DNA from 2 places in the Janthinobacterium sp. B9-8 genome. Region 2 is predicted to be linked to the other one. Evidence: riboswitches for the same ligand, from Rfam matches in the RefSeq annotation. Region 2 holds a riboswitch; the other holds the start of a gene.

Region 1 (3,416 bases), 1.9 Mb from region 2:
ATCGCCAAATCGACTTCCTCGGCCCAACGCGCAATCCCGCCATTTAAATTAATGACATTGGCAAAGCCCTGACGCTCTAAAAAAGAAGCCACTTGATAGCTACGCATGCCGTGGTGACAAATCACTACAATCGTTGCATCTTCATCCAATTCAGTAAAGCAGCTAGCAATGGTATTCATAGGAATAAGCTGGCTATTTGCAATATGGCAAATCTCATACTCACCCACTTCGCGCACATCTAATAGCACAGGGTCGGCACGCTCTGCATCGCTAAGCCATTGGGATAATTCGAGAGGATTAATTTGTTGCATTCAAAAGCCCTGATAACTGCATTACAAAATAATAAAAGCTATAAACACATCGATTCACAGATCAAAAAGCACCATCAATCCTGTATCACAAAAGAATGATGGGCGATGTGTTTACAGCGTTTTTGGCATTTTTTAAAATGCAAAAGCCGCTTTTTCTTTTGCGTTTTTCAAGCGTGGCAAATTGTATTCAAACAACTTAGTGGCCCTAAAGCTGCCCTTGGCCACACAGGTGAATAGCGTTGCAGACATAATCGGCAACTCGCCCACAACGGCAATCAAACGTCCGCCCACAGCCAGTTGATCTTTCAAGCTGGCAGGAACCTCGGCTAAAGAGCCGGTCACGATAATGGCATTAAACGGGCCTTGCACCTGAGCAGCAGCAAGCGCATCGCCTTGCGATACTGTGGCGTTTTTAATCCCTGCAGTTGCCAAATTGGCGCGTGCGGTATCAACCAAAGCTGCATCAATTTCCACACCATAAACATGCGCCACCAAGCCTGCAGCCAAGGCCATCAGGTAACCTGTACCCGCGCCAGCCACCAGTACTTTATCGCTCACCTGCGGATCAATATCCTGCAGCAGCTTGGCTTCCATCTTTGGGGCCAGCATTTGTGCGCCATTTGCCAGCGGCAGCTCGATATCCACAAAAGCCAGCTCTTTTTTATCTGCGGGTACAAATTCTTCGCGCTTTACCGCCAATACACGGTTGAGCACCTTTTGATCCAGCACATCCCAAGGGCGGATTTGTTGCTCAACCAATAAGTAACGTGCGTTTTCCCAATCCATTTATATCACCTCAAAGCGAGCTGGGATCAAACCCAGCGTTTGAAAATTTTCGCAATTATCCCACAGACCAAGCCCGGTGTGGCTATAGAGCCTGAGATCGCGAGCGATAAGGCCAAAGATTAACAAGTAAAACGGCGGCTTTCACACGCTCTACTCCCCACTCTCCACGCCCAATTAACCTTGATATAAATCAGCCGGCCTTCATCTTAAATTTGCTGTTTGCTGGTTTTTTATATACCTTCTCTGCTTTATCGCTAGGGGTTCTGCGCCAGATTTGGGCGCAGATGAGAATTACCCTCTGAACCTGATTCGGTTAATACCGGCGTAGGGAAGCGAGCTAGATACTTCGTTTAGCTCACCCGCGCCTTTGTGGAGTAGAGCATGAACGCAAAAGCCCAATTTTTAGCATCCACTGCCGTCGTTGACGACGCAGCCATCCAGCCACTCCCCAATTCGCGCAAGATTTACGTTCAAGGCTCACGTAGCGACATCCGTGTGCCGATGCGAGAAATCAGTCAGGCCGATACCCCGCTCCAAATGAGTATCAGCGGCGCAACAGAAAAAAACCCGCCTATCTTTGTTTACGACTGCTCCGGCCCTTATTCCGATCCAGATGCAAAAATTGATGTACGCAAAGGCCTGCAAGCCATTCGTAGCACATGGATTAGCGAGCGCAATGACACCGAACTGCTGAGCCAGCTCACGAGCGATTATGGCCGTATGCGCGAGGCGGATGCCAAGCTGGATGAATTACGCTTTGAGCTAAAACGTCAGCCACGCAAAGCCAAGCTGGGTGCCAACGTCAGCCAGATGCACTACGCCCGTAAAGGCATCATCACCCCAGAAATGGAATACGTAGCGATTCGTGAGAACATGAATCGTGCGGCTTATTTACAAAGCCTGCGGGACAGCAGCCCTACCGGTGAAAAAATGCTGGCGATGATGAATCGCCAACATAAGGGCGAAAACTACGGCGCAGTGATGCCGGATGAGATCACCCCGGAATTTGTGCGCAGCGAAATCGCCTGTGGCCGCGCCATTATTCCCAATAATATTAACCACCCAGAATCCGAGCCAATGATTATTGGCCGTAATTTTCTGGTTAAGATTAACGGCAATATCGGTAACTCCGCCGTCAGCTCCAGCATTAGTGAAGAAGTAGAAAAAATGACTTGGGGCATTCGCTGGGGTGCGGACACCATCATGGATTTGTCCACCGGCAAGAATATCCATGAAACCCGCGAGTGGATTTTACGCAACAGTCCTGTACCCATCGGCACCGTCCCTATCTACCAAGCGCTCGAAAAAGTAAACGGCAAGGCTGAAGATCTAACTTGGGAGATCTTCAAAGACACGCTGATCGAGCAAGCCGAGCAAGGCGTTGATTACTTCACCATCCATGCTGGCGTATTGCTCCGCTATGTGCCGATGACCGCTGGCCGCATGACCGGCATTGTGAGCCGTGGTGGCTCGATTATGGCCAAATGGTGTTTGGCGCATCATAAAGAAAACTTCCTTTACACCCACTTTGCCGACATCTGCGAAATCATGAAAGCCTACGATGTGGCCTTCAGCTTGGGCGATGGCCTGCGCCCTGGCTCGATCTGGGATGCCAATGATGAAGCACAACTGGGCGAGCTAAAAACACTCGGCGAGCTAACGCAAATCGCCTGGCAGCACGATGTGCAAGTGATGATCGAAGGCCCTGGCCATGTACCTATGCAATTGATTAAAGAAAATATGGATAAGGAACTGGAATGGTGTCATGAAGCGCCGTTCTACACACTCGGGCCGCTGACTACCGATATCGCCCCCGGCTACGACCATATCACCTCGGCCATTGGTGCAGCGCAAATTGGTTGGTACGGCACCGCCATGCTTTGCTATGTCACGCCAAAAGAGCATTTAGGCCTGCCCAATAAAGACGATGTAAAAGAAGGCATCATTACTTATAAGCTGGCAGCACACGCTGCGGATCTTGCCAAGGGTCACCCCGGCGCACAGATTCGTGACAACGCGCTATCCAAAGCACGCTTTGAATTCCGCTGGGAAGACCAGTTTAATCTGGGCCTCGATCCGGATCGCGCCCGCTCTTACCACGACGAAACCATGCCAAAAGACAGTGGCAAAGTGGCGCACTTTTGCTCGATGTGTGGCCCGCATTTCTGCTCGATGAAAATTACCCAAGATGTGCGTGAGTTTGCGGCCAAACAGGGGATTGCAGAAGCGGATGCCAATCAGGTCGGTATGCAAACGATGTCGATTGAATTTATTAAGAAAGGTGCCGAGGTTTATCACAAGGCCTAGTAAAGCATCGCG
Region 2 (3,416 bases):
GCGGCGATGCATTAAGGCTTGAGCAAGTTCTGATTAATTATGCAAATAACGCCGTTAAATTTACCCACGAAGGCATGATTAAACTGGTTTGCCGGGTGCAAGAGCATGATGAATCTGGCGTTTTATTATATTGGGCGGTCAGTGATACAGGCATAGGCTTGTCACCGGAGCAGGTAGAGCGTCTATTTCAATCGTTTCAGCAGGCCGATGCATCTACTACACGTCGATATGGCGGAACAGGACTAGGCTTGGCCATTTCAAAGCAGCTGGCTAATTTAATGGGCGGCGAGGTGGGCGTGCAAAGTGTACTGGGGGAAGGCAGCACTTTTTGGTTTACCTCTCGCGTGGGCATGAGTAGCTTGGCGCAAAGAGAGCTGCTGCCCAGCCTGGATTTGCGGCATCAGGCGGTGCTGGTGGTTGATGATAATGCTGATTCAGCAAGGGTGTTGGCCGATTTACTGCTCACAATGACGTTCCGGCCGGTGGTGGCTTTATCTGGCCTCGCTGCGATTGATGAGCTGGCTCGTGCGGCCACAGCAGGGGATCCTTTTAAAGTGATTTTCTTGGATTGGCGTATGCCGCATATGGGGGGGCGGGAAACCGCTATTGCCATCCAAAGAATGCAATTAGCTATTTCCCCCCGTCTGATTGTGGTGACGGCCTATGGGCGTGAAGAGGTGTTGAGTGAGGTGGATGCAGCAGAAGTGGATGAAATATTAACTAAGCCCGTTAATGCCTCTCAATTATTTGATACCACAATGCGTGTATTAGATACAAATCAAAAGCCGACTATTGCATTAAGAGTTAAAAATGCAGATATGGATTTATCCAGTATTCAAGGTGCGCGTATTTTATTGGTTGAAGATAATGATTTAAATCAGCAAGTGGGAATGGATCTTTTGCAAGGTGCGGGCTTTATTGTAGATCTGGCCGAAAACGGCCAGCAAGCCGTCAATAAAGTGCAGCAGGTTCGCTATGATCTGGTGCTAATGGATATGCAAATGCCGGTAATGGATGGCATAGAAGCCACGCAAATTATTCGCCAGTGGCCTGATTTTATGTCTTTGCCTATTGTGGCGATGACGGCCAATGCCATGCAGGTGGATCAGGAGCGTTGTGCCATTGCAGGAATGAACGGACATGTTGCAAAGCCAATCGAGCCGCATGATTTATGGCTTGCACTATTACGCTGGATAACGCCTCGCCCGATGAGTGAGCGGGTGGCGATGGTGCCCGAGGCCGATCGTCCTACCGATCATAATCTGAAACATAAGCTTGAAATGTTACACGTACCCGGCCTGAATGTGGCCGCTGGCTTGCGCAGGGTCTTGGGTAAAGAGACGCTGTATCTAGAAATGCTCAGAAAATTTATTCATGGGCAATCTGCATTGATAGCAGAAATTAGCCTTGCTCTGGAAGAGAAAGACCATGCCACGGCCGAGCGTTTGCTGCATAGCAGTAAATCGGTGGCGGGTAGTATTGGTGCGGTAGATTTAGCCGATTTGGCTGCCGAGTTAGAAGCACTATTGCGCCACCGGCCAACAGATCCGATGTTAAAGCCCATGCTGGAGGCTTTTTCAAGCACTTTGGTGGGCTTTCTGGTTGATTTAATCGTGGCTTTGGATGGGGTAAACCAAGGCGAAGAATTGCCTGAAGGGCAGATTGCAGAGCCACTCGCGATATCCATTATGGCCGTGGACGATACGCCGATGAATTTATTATTGATTGATCGGATGCTGAATAAAGAATTTAAAATTCAATTAGCCCACCATGGTGCAGAGGCATTAGCGATGCTGGCAGCAGACCCTTTGCCACAATTAATTCTATTAGATATTTTAATGCCGGAAATAGATGGCTATGAAGTGTGCCGCCGGATTAAAGCCGATGCCAGGATGCAACATATTCCTGTGATTTTTATGTCTGCCCGATCAGACGCCGAAGATGAAATGCTGGGGATGGAGTTAGGAGCCGTCGATTATATGGCGAAGCCGCTGTGCCTGCCGCTTTTGCTTAGCCGGGTAAAAGCCCAATTGGCTTTGCATGCAATTGGCAAAGTTTGATCTTTACGCTTGTTTGTCTGGGCTAATATCCGCAAAATGGCGACCTGACTCGGGGTGCCGCTTGAAAAAAACGGCTGAGAAATACCCGTGACCTGATCTGGATCATGCCAGCGTAGGGAAGTCGGCGCTGCTTGGCGCAGGCTTTCTGCCCGCCAAGGAGCTTAAATGTCTGATTTGCATACCATCCCACTTATCCCCCAATTTCCCCTGTACCGCGTCGGCGAAGAGCTCGCGCGCTTGCGTGCAGCCGCGCCGCTGGTGCATTGCCTGAGTAATGAGGTGGTCCAGTCAATTACGGCCAATGTTTTGCTGGCACTGGGTGCATCGCCTGCCATGATTGTGGCCGAAGAAGAAGTGGCCGAGTTTGCCGCCATGGCCGATGCACTGCTGATTAATGTGGGTACGCTGTATCCGGCCCGTCTTGCCGCGATGCAAAAAGCAGTTGCGGCAGCCAATGTGGCCAATACGCCTTGGGTGCTCGATCCGGTGGCCGCTGGTGTCTTGGCTTATCGTACCGACGCATTGCATGATTTATTGCTACAAAAACCGGCGGTGATTCGTGGCAATGCTTCAGAGATTATGGCTCTGGCAGGCGAATCAGCTGGCGGCAAGGGTGTAGATAGCACGGCCAATTCCGTGCTGGCCATTGCCGCCGCACAGCGTCTTGCTCTGCAAACCGGCGCGATTGTTGCGGTGACGGGTGAAGTGGATTATGTCAGCGATGGCGTCTCTACTTGGGCTATTCCTTGGGGCCATGTCTTGATGACTCGGGTAGTGGGCACGGGCTGCGCTCTATCCGCTGTGGTGGCCGCTTTTGTGGCGGGCGCGCCCGATAAACTGGCTGCGGTGGCTGCGGCCTGTGCCGTGATGGCGATTGCGGGCGAGCGTGCCGAATCAGCCTGCGATGGCCCCGGTACGTTCTTGCCCGCCTTTTTAGACGCGCTGTATATCATGCAACCCGCCATGCTGAAGGCGGTGGATGAATGAAGCCGGTTTTAGACCTTTCTCTGGTGCTCGATCCTGAAGCGTGCGATAGCGGCGTTACCGCTGACGATATTATTGAAGGGGGCTAAATGAAGCCTGATTTAGATCTTTCTCTCTATTTAGTACTCGATCCTGATCTATGTGGTGGCAACGTGCAGGGCATGGTTGGTACCGCGCTGGCCGCAGTGGCAGGTGGTGTGACCATTGTGCAATTGCGCGCACCTAAGTGGAAAAAACGCCAGTGGGTTTCTGCCGCTCTGGCGTTAAAAGCCGCACTTGATCCTATCAATATTCCCTTAATTATTAATGACCATATCGATGTGGCGCTCTTGGTCGATGCGGCAGGGGTGCATGTGGGCCAGCAAGATATCG

Evidence for each region. A riboswitch is a leader RNA that binds a small molecule or an ion and turns the genes downstream of it on or off. The one in region 2 is predicted to bind thiamine pyrophosphate.
Region 1: another riboswitch for thiamine pyrophosphate. It lies ahead of thiC (phosphomethylpyrimidine synthase ThiC); the one in region 2 lies ahead of thiM (hydroxyethylthiazole kinase).

Annotation. Positions count from the first base shown of each region.
Region 1 covers NZ_CP014222.1:4,491,620-4,495,035, reverse strand. Annotated here, with positions in the region: gene VN23_RS20195 (rhodanese-like domain-containing protein) at 1-311, opposite strand, end outside; gene VN23_RS20190 (protein-L-isoaspartate O-methyltransferase family protein) at 444-1,097, opposite strand; TPP riboswitch at 1,344-1,445, shown strand; gene thiC (phosphomethylpyrimidine synthase ThiC) at 1,479-3,404, shown strand.
Region 2 covers NZ_CP014222.1:1,620,841-1,624,256, reverse strand. Annotated here, with positions in the region: gene VN23_RS07320 (response regulator) at 1-2,060, shown strand, start outside; TPP riboswitch at 2,101-2,196, shown strand; gene thiM (hydroxyethylthiazole kinase) at 2,226-3,047, shown strand; gene thiE (thiamine phosphate synthase) at 3,134-3,416, shown strand, end outside.